2 regions of the Klebsiella sp. WP3-W18-ESBL-02 genome follow, and region 1 is predicted to be linked to the other one. Evidence: predicted binding sites of a transcription regulator. Region 1 holds the regulator's gene; the other holds the start of a gene.

Region 1 (5,775 bases):
CTGGAGGTTAAACAAACGCGCACCGGCCACGCGCAGCGTATCTTTGAAATGATGGGGGAGTTGGTTTTCAAGTCCGGCGCGCAGTACCTTGTCGAAGAAGATATCCAGACGATCGCATTCCCACCAACCGTCCATATAGCTTTCGCCAAGACCCAGCGAACCTTCCTGTAAAACTCGTTTAAAAAGACGCGGATTTTTAACCTGAATATCGCAGGAGGCATTGCCGTTAATTTCAATGCCTGCTCGGTTTAGCAGCTCGCTAACGATACGATACCAGTCGTCATCCGGTACGCTTACTTCTTCTATACACGATGAGCTCATAGCTTCTCCATCCCGACCTGATGATCAGAACCTTAAAACAGCGTAGACGCTTTTTTCTGGTTTGTGAGAAATGTCACGAAAAATTCGTGAGCCTGCTATCCGACGTAGCACAGAGGAAGGGAAGAACCCCTTGCCGAAAGCCAATCCGTGGTTTAAGGGGAAGCCGTCCTGCTCCCGCATAATAAGTTCAATGTATACTAATTATGTGATGCCGATCCAGTATAGGACGCTAAGTGCCTTGATTCAACAAAAAAACTTAGCGCCCTAATCATTTATGGAGGTATTGATGCGAGGAATATTCAGACGTGGGACGCAGCGGCGTCAGCCTGGCGTTCGGCGCGACGGGCGGCGCGCTGCATGCCGTAACCGATACCGGCCAGCACTACGGTTACCAGCATCACGCTGGTAGTGGTAAGCAGCGGAGTCGCAATCAGTGTCGATACCGCCAGGCTGGCCAGGAAGCACAGACCGAGCTGAAGCGTATTTTGCAACGCCGCCGCGCGACCGGTGGCCTGTGGGAACGGCTTCAGCGCCTGTGCCACGACGATCGGATAGATAGCGCCGTTAGCGGTGGCCATCACGCAGAACGGAATCAGCAGTGCGCTCAGCGACACATCCCGGGCCAGGCCGACGGCCCAGGTTCCCACGACGCTCAGTGCGAACCCGACAAGCAGCCATGGCAGCAGCTGTGAACCCTGCCATTTTTGCAGTGCGGCGCGACAACCGTAGCCACCAATCAGGAACGCGATTGTCTGCGGCACATAGCTCAGGCCAATGACGGTCGGGCTATAGCCCATTTCGTGCAGGATAAACGGCGAGCCGGTCAACCAGGCAAAGAAGCTGGCGGAGCAGGCGGCGTAGATAAGTACGTTACCGCGATAGTCTTTACTGCGCAGCAGGCGCATAAACGTCAGCTTTTCTCCGTTGACGGCGTGCTTTTTGTGCGCGGGCTTGAGACGAAAAGCCGGCAGCATCAGCACCAGCGTGATAATAAACAGCGTCGCAAAGATGGCCTGCCAGTCAAAGTGGACCAGGAGCCAGCTGCCAAGCAGCGGTGCCAGCGCGGGTGACAGCCCGACGAGCGGCATGATGGTTGCGAAAATGCGGTTAGTACGCTGGGCCGGATAGTAGTCGGTGACCATTGCCTGCCAGGTAACGGCTGCGGCGCATACACCGACCGCCTGCACAAAGCGCAGCACCAGCAGGGTAGTGCCGTCACGGACCCACAGCATCCCCAGACAGCCCACGGCGAAAATGGTTAAGCCCGCCAGCAGAATGGGTTTGCGGCCATAGCGGTCAGACAGCGGCCCCCACAGCAGCTGCGCGACGGCGAAGCCGGCCAGGAACAAACTCAGGCTGGCGCTGACCGCCGAGGCCGGCGTTTGCAGGTCTTGCTGAATGGCAGCAAAAGCAGGCAGGTACATGTCGGTGGCCAGAAAACCCAGCACGCTCAGCCCCGCGAGCCAGACTAAAAATCCTTTCCCAGGTTGCATAAATTGCCCTTTATTATCTGATATTAACCTTGCCGCCGAGTGTAGAGAGTGCATTCAGGGTTGTGAAACGCTAATATTTGAGCCATGGATTCAAATTTTTTGCAGGCAGAAAATGTGGTCTGAATATTCTCTTGAAGTCGTTGATGCGGTAGCGCGTAACGGTAGCTTTAGCGCCGCCGCGCAGGAACTGCATCGTGTGCCTTCTGCGGTAAGCTATACGGTACGACAGCTGGAAGAGTGGCTGGCTGTACCGCTGTTTGAACGCCGTCATCGCGACGTGGAATTAACGCCTGCCGGGGCATGGTTCCTGAAAGAAGGGCGGTCTGTTATCAAAAAAATGCAGATCACCCGCCAGCAGTGCCAGCAGATTGCCAACGGCTGGCGTGGCCAGTTGGCGATTGCCGTTGATAATATTGTTAAGCCACAGCGTACGCGCCAGCTGATCGTCGATTTTTACCGTCACTTTAGCGACGTTGAGCTGATTGTTTACCAGGAAGTCTTTAACGGCGTATGGGATGCGCTGGCGGACGGCCGCGTCGAGCTGGCGATTGGCGCCACGCAGGCGATTCCGGTCGGGGGGCGCTTTGCTTTTAGGGATATGGGAATGCTCAACTGGCACTGCGTGGTGTCCAGCGCACATCCGCTGGCGCGTCTGGATGGGCCGCTCAGCGATGATGTACTGCGCAACTGGCCGTCACTGGTGCGCGAGGATACCTCACGTTCGCTGCCTAAGCGTACGACCTGGCTGCTGGATAACCAAAAACGCGTGGTGGTGCCGGATTGGGCGTCGTCAGAAACCTGTATTTCCGCCGGCTTATGTGCGGCGATGGTGCCGGGGCATCTGGCTCAGCCATGGCTGGAGAGCGGAGAGTGGGTCGCACTGACGCTGGAGAACCCGTTCCCGGATGCCGCCTGTTGCCTCACGTGGCAGCAAAGTGAAGCGTCACCGGCATTAAGCTGGCTGCTGGAGTATCTGGGGGATAGTGAGACGCTGAACGAGGAGTGGCTGCGAACGCCCGTATAGGGCGCTCGCAGAACGCGATTAACGGCGGTAGTCGCGATATGGACCGTCGGCCACAGAACGACGCTCAATCAGGCGCGGGTGCACCTCAATTGACTGTGACTCTTCGCGCTTGCTGACGATGCGATCCATCAGCATGTTAAAGGCCGTTTCGCCAAGCGAGTCCTTCGGCTGATGGATAGTGGTCAGCGCGGGGGTGAAGAAACGTGAGTTACGCACGTTATCATACCCGATCAGCGAAATATCCTGCGGCACGCGCAGCCCCATTTCATCGGCGGCACACAGTGCGCCCATGGCCATAATATCGCCGCCGCAGAAGATGGCGGTTGGGCGCGGGTGCTGGGACAGAATCTGCTGCATCGCCCGGTAGCCGGATTCTGGTTCAAAGTCGCCCTGAACAATCCAGTTTGCCGGTACGTTAATCTGCGCTTCTTCCATCGCTTTCATAAAGCCTGCCAGACGGCCTGCGCCGGTATTGCGCTCCAGCGGGCCCGGGATCACGCCGATATCGCGATGGCCGCGTTCGATCAGATAGCGGCCCGCCATATAACCGCCTTCGAAGGCGTTATCGATAACCGAGTCGGTAAAATCGGCTTTGGCTTCGCCCCAGTCCATCACCACCATTGGAATGTGACGATACTCTTCCAGCATGGAGAGCAGTGACTCCGGGTATTCTGAGCACATGACCAGCAGACCGTCGACGCGCTTTTGCGCCATCATTGACAGGTACGCGCGCTGCTTCTCAAGATTGTTCCACGCGTTGCCGAGGATCAGGGTATACCCTTTCTGGAAGCAGTTTTTCTCTACGGCCTCAATAATTTCGGCAAAATAGGCTGCTTCACTGCTGGTGGCCAGCAAACCAATGGATTTGGTGTGGTTGACCTTCAGGCTGCGGGCAACGGCGCTCGGCGAGTAGTGCAGTTCTTTAATCGCCGCCCAGACCGCTTCACGCGTCTCTTCGGCGACAAAACGCGTTTTGTTAATTACATGTGATACGGTTGTAGTGGAAACGTTTGCGCGCTTCGCTACATCTTTAATTGTTGCCATTCCATCTCACTCCAGACCCTGGCCTGCCCCTGAAAAAATCGAAAGGAAAACGTTTGCCTTCACACACCCTGACGCAATTTTGTGAATTGCGATTCGCCGGGAAAACGATACAGGACGACAGGAGGGGGTCAATGGCCGGTACGCTTATAAATAAGCGTCGAATTTTGACGTATCCCGACGCAAAGTGGAAGAGCAAAAAACAACATCCTGCTAAATCTGTGAAGATTTTTACGATTATCTGTGCAAAAATGAGTAAGCTCAGTTTCACTGTGGCAATAAAAAGGAGAAAAATTGATGAGTACCGAACTTAAGCTGTCGCTCACCACTACCATTATTACGCTTGCGCTCATTGTTGCCGCTGCACTGACCGCCGTATTGCATTAATTCCTCCGGTGAGGGAGTTCGCTCCCTCCCGTCAATTGTTATCAAATTAGCAATAATCTTTTGCTGTTTTGTACACTTCTGATTTTCTGTGATTGATGTCATGCTTTTGCCCTATGTTGTCATGCCGCCAGCTGTGCGCGGCCAACCGGAGTTTTTGCATGAAAGTCAATTATCCCCTGCTTGCCCTGGCGATTGGCGCCTTTGGCATAGGGACCACCGAATTTTCGCCCATGGGGCTGCTGCCGGTCATTGCGAAGGGCGTTGACGTCTCTATTCCCGCCGCTGGAATGTTGATCAGCGCCTACGCCGTGGGCGTGATGGTCGGGGCCCCGCTGATGACGCTGCTGTTGTCTCATCGCGCGCGGCGCAATGCGCTGATTTTCCTGATGGCGATTTTTACCCTTGGTAACGTGCTGTCGGCTATCTCGCCTGACTACACCACGCTGATGCTGTCGCGCATTATTACCAGCCTCAACCACGGCGCGTTCTTTGGTCTGGGGTCGGTGGTTGCCGCGAGCGTTGTGCCGAAGCATAAGCAGGCGAGCGCGGTAGCGACCATGTTTATGGGCCTGACAATTGCCAATATCGGCGGCGTTCCGGCGGCGACCTGGCTGGGTGAAACCATTGGCTGGCGCATGTCGTTCCTGGCGACCGCTGGCCTTGGGATTGTCGCCATGGCGGGGCTGTGGCTGTCGCTGCCGAAGGGTGGGGCAGGGGAAAAACCGGACGTTAAGCGTGAGCTGGCGGTACTGGTGCGCCCACAGGTACTTTCTGCCTTACTGACCACCGTGCTCGGCGCTGGTGCGATGTTTACGCTTTATACCTACATTTCGCCGGTATTGCGGACCCTGACGCACGCCACGCCGGGATTTATTACGTTGATGCTGGTATTGATTGGCGTTGGCTTCTCTATTGGCAACTTCCTTGGCGGCAAATTTGCTGACCGCTCGGTTAGCGGTACGCTCAAAGGTTTCTTGCTGCTGCTGATGGCCATTATGCTGGCCATTCCCTGGCTGGCGCAGAGCCAGGTGGGGGCGGCGTTTAGCATGGTGGTGTGGGGCGCGGCAACGTTTGCCGTGGTGCCGCCGCTACAGATGCGCGTGATGCGGGTAGCACACGAAGCGCCGGGGCTTTCGTCGTCGGTGAATATTGGCGCGTTTAACCTCGGTAATGCGCTGGGGGCCGTGGCCGGCGGTGCGGTTATATCGGGCGGGCTGGGCTACAGCTTTGTACCGGTGATGGGGGCGATCGTTGCTGCGCTGGCGCTGGCGGTCGTGTTCTTCAGCGGCCGTCGCCGTGGTGCGCAGGCGCTGGTCAGCGAGTAAAAAAAACGCAGAAGGCAAGCCTTCTGCGCGATGGCATATCACCCGGCGAAGCATGGCAACGCCGGGTTTTTTGTGCTTACGCAGCCAGATTTTCAGCCACGAACGCCCAGTTCACCAGAGCCCAGAAGTGCTCCAGGTAGTTAGGGCGGGCGTTGCGGTAGTCAATATAGTAAGCATGTTCCCA
Region 2 (5,775 bases), 2.5 Mb from region 1:
CAATCGCAAGACGCCTTGCTATTTACTTTTCATCAGACAATCTGTGTGAGCACTTCAAAGAACGCTTCTTTAAGGTAAGGAGGTGATCCAACCGCAGGTTCCCCTACGGTTACCTTGTTACGACTTCACCCCAGTCATGAATCACAAAGTGGTAAGCGCCCTCCCGAAGGTTAAGCTACCTACTTCTTTTGCAACCCACTCCCATGGTGTGACGGGCGGTGTGTACAAGGCCCGGGAACGTATTCACCGTAGCATTCTGATCTACGATTACTAGCGATTCCGACTTCATGGAGTCGAGTTGCAGACTCCAATCCGGACTACGACATACTTTATGAGGTCCGCTTGCTCTCGCGAGGTCGCTTCTCTTTGTATATGCCATTGTAGCACGTGTGTAGCCCTACTCGTAAGGGCCATGATGACTTGACGTCATCCCCACCTTCCTCCAGTTTATCACTGGCAGTCTCCTTTGAGTTCCCGGCCGGACCGCTGGCAACAAAGGATAAGGGTTGCGCTCGTTGCGGGACTTAACCCAACATTTCACAACACGAGCTGACGACAGCCATGCAGCACCTGTCTCAGAGTTCCCGAAGGCACCAAAGCATCTCTGCTAAGTTCTCTGGATGTCAAGAGTAGGTAAGGTTCTTCGCGTTGCATCGAATTAAACCACATGCTCCACCGCTTGTGCGGGCCCCCGTCAATTCATTTGAGTTTTAACCTTGCGGCCGTACTCCCCAGGCGGTCTATTTAACGCGTTAGCTCCGGAAGCCACTCCTCAAGGGAACAACCTCCAAATAGACATCGTTTACGGCGTGGACTACCAGGGTATCTAATCCTGTTTGCTCCCCACGCTTTCGCACCTGAGCGTCAGTCTTCGTCCAGGGGGCCGCCTTCGCCACCGGTATTCCTCCAGATCTCTACGCATTTCACCGCTACACCTGGAATTCTACCCCCCTCTACGAGACTCAAGCTTGCCAGTTTCAAATGCAGTTCCCAGGTTGAGCCCGGGGATTTCACATCTGACTTAACAAACCGCCTGCGTGCGCTTTACGCCCAGTAATTCCGATTAACGCTTGCACCCTCCGTATTACCGCGGCTGCTGGCACGGAGTTAGCCGGTGCTTCTTCTGCGAGTAACGTCAATCACTAAGGTTATTAACCTTAATGCCTTCCTCCTCGCTGAAAGTACTTTACAACCCGAAGGCCTTCTTCATACACGCGGCATGGCTGCATCAGGCTTGCGCCCATTGTGCAATATTCCCCACTGCTGCCTCCCGTAGGAGTCTGGACCGTGTCTCAGTTCCAGTGTGGCTGGTCATCCTCTCAGACCAGCTAGGGATCGTCGCCTAGGTGAGCCGTTACCCCACCTACTAGCTAATCCCATCTGGGCACATCCGATGGTGTGAGGCCCGAAGGTCCCCCACTTTGGTCTTGCGACGTTATGCGGTATTAGCTACCGTTTCCAGTAGTTATCCCCCTCCATCGGGCAGTTTCCCAGACATTACTCACCCGTCCGCCACTCGTCACCCGAGAGCAAGCTCTCTGTGCTACCGTTCGACTTGCATGTGTTAGGCCTGCCGCCAGCGTTCAATCTGAGCCATGATCAAACTCTTCAATTTAAGTTTGATGCTCGTGAATTAAACTTCGTAATGAATTACGTGTTCACTCAGAGACTTGGTATTCATTTTTCGTCTTGCGACGTTAAGAATCCGTATCTTCGAGTGCCCACACAGATTGTCTGATAAATTGTTAAAGAGCAGTGCAACACGGCTTTCGCTCACTGTTGCGAGGTGGCGTATATTACGCCTTCCTCTTTCAGAGTCAACCCTGATTTTCAGGATTTTTTCTCTTCAACCTAACCGGCTAGTTGCTGTGAAGTGATTCACATCCGCCGTGTCGATGGAGGCGCATTATAGGGAGTTTCCCTGAGGCCGCAACCCTTAAATTGCAGAAAAATGACTGACTGCTGCATTCCACAGCAGAACCCCGCCTTATACCCATTTACACACAGAGTTATCCACAAAAATAAGGATCTCTTTCGAGAGTCACCTGGTTTTATTCCTCATCTATAGAGATGAAATAATGGAATTGAGGTAAAGAGAAAAATTCGCGAGCGTTGCGCAAACGTTTTCGTTACAATGCCCCCGCAAAACAAGGATGCCCCGTAAGGGGCGTTAGCTGAGTTTTTAGCCAAGAATTCACCTAACGCTCTCTGTAATAGTCAAATCCAGGGGATTTACCATGCAACAACGTCGTCCAGTCCGCCGCGCTCTGCTCAGTGTTTCTGACAAGGCCGGTATCATCGAATTCGCCCAGGCACTTTCCGCACGTGGTGTGGAGCTGCTGTCTACAGGTGGCACTGCGCGCCTGTTAGCAGAGAAAGGTCTGCCGGTAACCGAAGTTTCCGATTACACCGGTTTCCCGGAAATGATGGATGGACGCGTGAAGACCCTGCATCCGAAGGTCCACGGTGGCATCCTCGGTCGTCGCGGCCAGGATGATGCCATTATGGAACAACACCACATTGCTCCTATCGATATGGTTGTCGTTAACCTGTATCCGTTCGCCGAGACCGTCGCACGCGAAGGCTGCTCGCTGGAAGATGCAGTAGAGAACATCGATATCGGCGGCCCGACCATGGTGCGCTCCGCCGCGAAGAATCATAAAGATGTGGCTATCGTTGTGAAGAGCAGCGACTACGACGCCATTATTAAAGAGATGGATGCCAACGACGGTTCTCTGACCCTCGACACCCGTTTCGATCTCGCGATTAAAGCCTTCGAACACACCGCCGCTTACGACAGCATGATTGCCAACTACTTCGGCAGCATGGTTCCGGCTTACCACGGCGAAAGCAAAGAGGCCGCCGGTCGCTTCCCACGTACGCTGAACCTGAACTTCATTAAGAAGCAGGATATGCGCTACGGCGAGAACAGCCACCAGCAGGCTGCCTTCTATATAGAAGAGAATGTTAAAGAAGCCTCCGTTGCCACCGCGCAGCAGGTACAGGGCAAAGCACTTTCCTACAACAACATCGCTGATACCGATGCGGCGCTGGAGTGCGTGAAGGAATTCAACGAGCCAGCCTGTGTGATCGTTAAGCACGCTAACCCGTGTGGCGTAGCAGTAAGTACCTCTATTCTCGACGCTTACGACCGTGCCTACAAAACCGACCCGACCTCCGCGTTCGGCGGCATCATCGCCTTTAACCGCGAGCTGGATGCTGAAACCGCGCAGGCGATTATCTCCCGCCAGTTCGTGGAAGTGATCATCGCGCCATCCGCCACCGAAGAAGCACTGAACATTACCGCTGCCAAGCAGAACGTTCGCGTGCTGGTCTGCGGCCAATGGGCGCAGCGCGTTCCGGGCCTGGACTTCAAGCGCGTGAACGGCGGCCTGCTGGTTCAGGACCGTGACCTGGGTATGGTGAGCGAAGCTGAACTGCGCGTAGTGACCAAACGCCAGCCGACCGAGCAGGAGCTGCGCGATGCGCTGTTCTGCTGGAAAGTGGCGAAGTTCGTGAAATCCAACGCCATCGTTTATGCCAAAGGCAATATGACCATCGGTATTGGCGCAGGCCAGATGAGCCGCGTTTACTCCGCGAAAATCGCCGGGATCAAAGCGGCCGACGAAGGCCTGGAAGTGAAAGGTTCTTCTATGGCTTCCGACGCTTTCTTCCCGTTCCGCGACGGGATTGATGCCGCTGCTGCCGCCGGTGTGACCTGCGTTATCCAGCCGGGTGGTTCTATTCGCGATGACGAAGTGATTGCCGCCGCCAATGAACACGGCATTGCGATGGTATTTACCGACATGCGCCACTTCCGCCATTAATCCACGGAGCAGACGATGAAAGTATTAGTGATTGGCAACGGCGGGCGCGAGCACGCCCTGGCGTGGAAAGCGGCGCAGTCGCCAAAAGTCAAAACGGTATTTGTCGCCCCGGGCAATGCGGGCACCGCGCTGGAACCCACGCTGCAAAACGTGGCCATCGGAGTAACCGATATCCCGGCGCTGCTGGACTTTGCCCAGAACGAGAAGATCGATCTGACCATCGTTGGCCCGGAAGCGCCGCTGGTGATTGGCGTGGTTGATGCCTTCCGCGCCGCCGGTCTGAAAATCTTCGGCCCAACCGAAGGTGCCGCGCAGCTGGAAGGCTCCAAAGCCTTCACCAAAGATTTCCTCGCGCGCCACCAGATCCCAACGGCGGAGTACCAGAACTTCACCGAAATCGAACCTGCGCTGGCTTACCTGCGCGAGAAAGGCGCGCCGATCGTTATCAAAGCCGATGGTCTGGCTGCCGGGAAAGGCGTTATCGTGGCGATGACGCTGGAGGAAGCCGAAGCCGCGGTTCATGACATGCTGGCCGGCAACGCGTTTGGCGACGCGGGCCACCGCATCGTGATTGAAGAGTTCCTCGACGGTGAAGAAGCGAGCTTTATTGTCATGGTCGACGGTGAGCACGTGCTGCCGATGGCCACCAGCCAGGACCACAAGCGCGTGGGCAATGGCGATACCGGCCCGAACACCGGTGGGATGGGTGCCTACTCCCCTGCTCCGGTAGTGACTGACGAAGTCCACCAGCGCACCATGGAACGCATCATCTGGCCAACGGTGAAAGGCATGGCGGCGGAAGGTAACACCTATACCGGTTTCCTGTACGCGGGCCTGATGATCGACAATCAGGGCAACCCGAAGGTTATCGAGTTTAACTGCCGCTTCGGCGATCCGGAAACCCAGCCGATCATGCTGCGCATGAAGTCCGATCTGGTGGAGCTGTGCCTCGCCGCCTGTGACGGCAAGCTGGATGAGAAAACCTCCGAGTGGGACGAACGCGCCTCGCTGGGCGTGGTCATTGCCGCCGGAGGTTATCCGGGTAATTACAATACCGGCGATGAGATCCACGGTCTGCCGCTGGAAGACGTCGCTGACGGTAAAGTGTTCCACGCGGGTACCAAACTGTCTGCTGACGATCGCGTGCTGACCAACGGCGGTCGCGTGCTGTGCGCCACCGCGCTGGGCAACACCGTGGCGGAAGCGCAGAAACGCGCCTACGCCCTGATGACCGACATCCGCTGGGACGGCAGCTTCAGCCGTAACGACATCGGCTGGCGCGCCATCGAACGTGAGCAAAACTAACGGCTGAGCTTAGCCAGCAGCGTTTTGCGCGTAATACCTAACTGACGGGCGGCTTCGGTTTTATTGCCGCCCGTTTTTTCCAGCGCCGCCAGAATCACCTCTTTTTCAACTTCCACCAGCGGCTGAATGACGTCATCAGCCGATGAGCATGCCGGAACCGGCGTCCCGACAATCGCCAGCGGCAGCTCGCGCTCAGAAATATACTCTCCCGTCAGCAGCACAACCGCCCGCTCCACCGCGTTTTCCAGCTCGCGGATATTTCCCGGCCAGTCATAGTGAATCAACAAATCCATCGCCTGCGGGGTAAAGCCCTGTACCGACTTACGGTTTCGTTCGCCGTAGCGCCGCAGAAAATGATGTGCCAGCTGAGGAATATCCTCACGGCGCTGGCGCAGCGGCGGCATCTCGATGGCGACCACGTTCAGGCGGTAGTAGAGATCTTGGCGAAAGCGCCCGGCATTCACCTCTTCAGCCAGGTCTCGATGGGTAGCGGCAATCAGCCGTACATCGACGGAAAGGGTCTGATTGCTGCCAACGCGCTGCACCTCACGCTCCTGGATAACCCGCAGCAGGCGCACCTGCATCAGCGGCGAAATATCGCCAATCTCATCAAGAAACAGCGTGCCACCGTCGGCTTCGACAA

What was found. The regulator PurR, encoded in region 1, represses purine synthesis genes. The targets are predictions, from matches to a motif close to CANGCAAACGTTTGCNTG.
Region 2: purH (bifunctional phosphoribosylaminoimidazolecarboxamide formyltransferase/IMP cyclohydrolase) is a predicted target of PurR. The motif match lies at 2,114-2,131, and genes of this name have one in related genera.

What each region holds. Positions count from the first base shown of each region.
Region 1 covers NZ_AP021972.1:2,352,326-2,358,100, forward strand. The annotation lists gene cfa (cyclopropane fatty acyl phospholipid synthase) at 1-321, opposite strand, end outside; gene punC (purine nucleoside transporter PunC) at 621-1,814, opposite strand; gene punR (DNA-binding transcriptional activator PunR) at 1,927-2,838, shown strand; gene purR (HTH-type transcriptional repressor PurR) at 2,857-3,882, opposite strand; gene H7R56_RS11140 (cytochrome bd-I oxidase subunit CydH) at 4,177-4,266, shown strand; gene H7R56_RS11145 (MFS transporter) at 4,425-5,591, shown strand; gene sodB (superoxide dismutase [Fe]) at 5,668-5,775, opposite strand, start outside.
Region 2 covers NZ_AP021972.1:4,812,976-4,818,750, forward strand. The annotation lists rRNA gene H7R56_RS23065 (16S ribosomal RNA) at 76-1,615, opposite strand; gene purH (bifunctional phosphoribosylaminoimidazolecarboxamide formyltransferase/IMP cyclohydrolase) at 2,238-3,827, shown strand; gene purD (phosphoribosylamine--glycine ligase) at 3,843-5,132, shown strand; gene zraR (sigma-54-dependent response regulator transcription factor ZraR) at 5,129-5,775, opposite strand, start outside.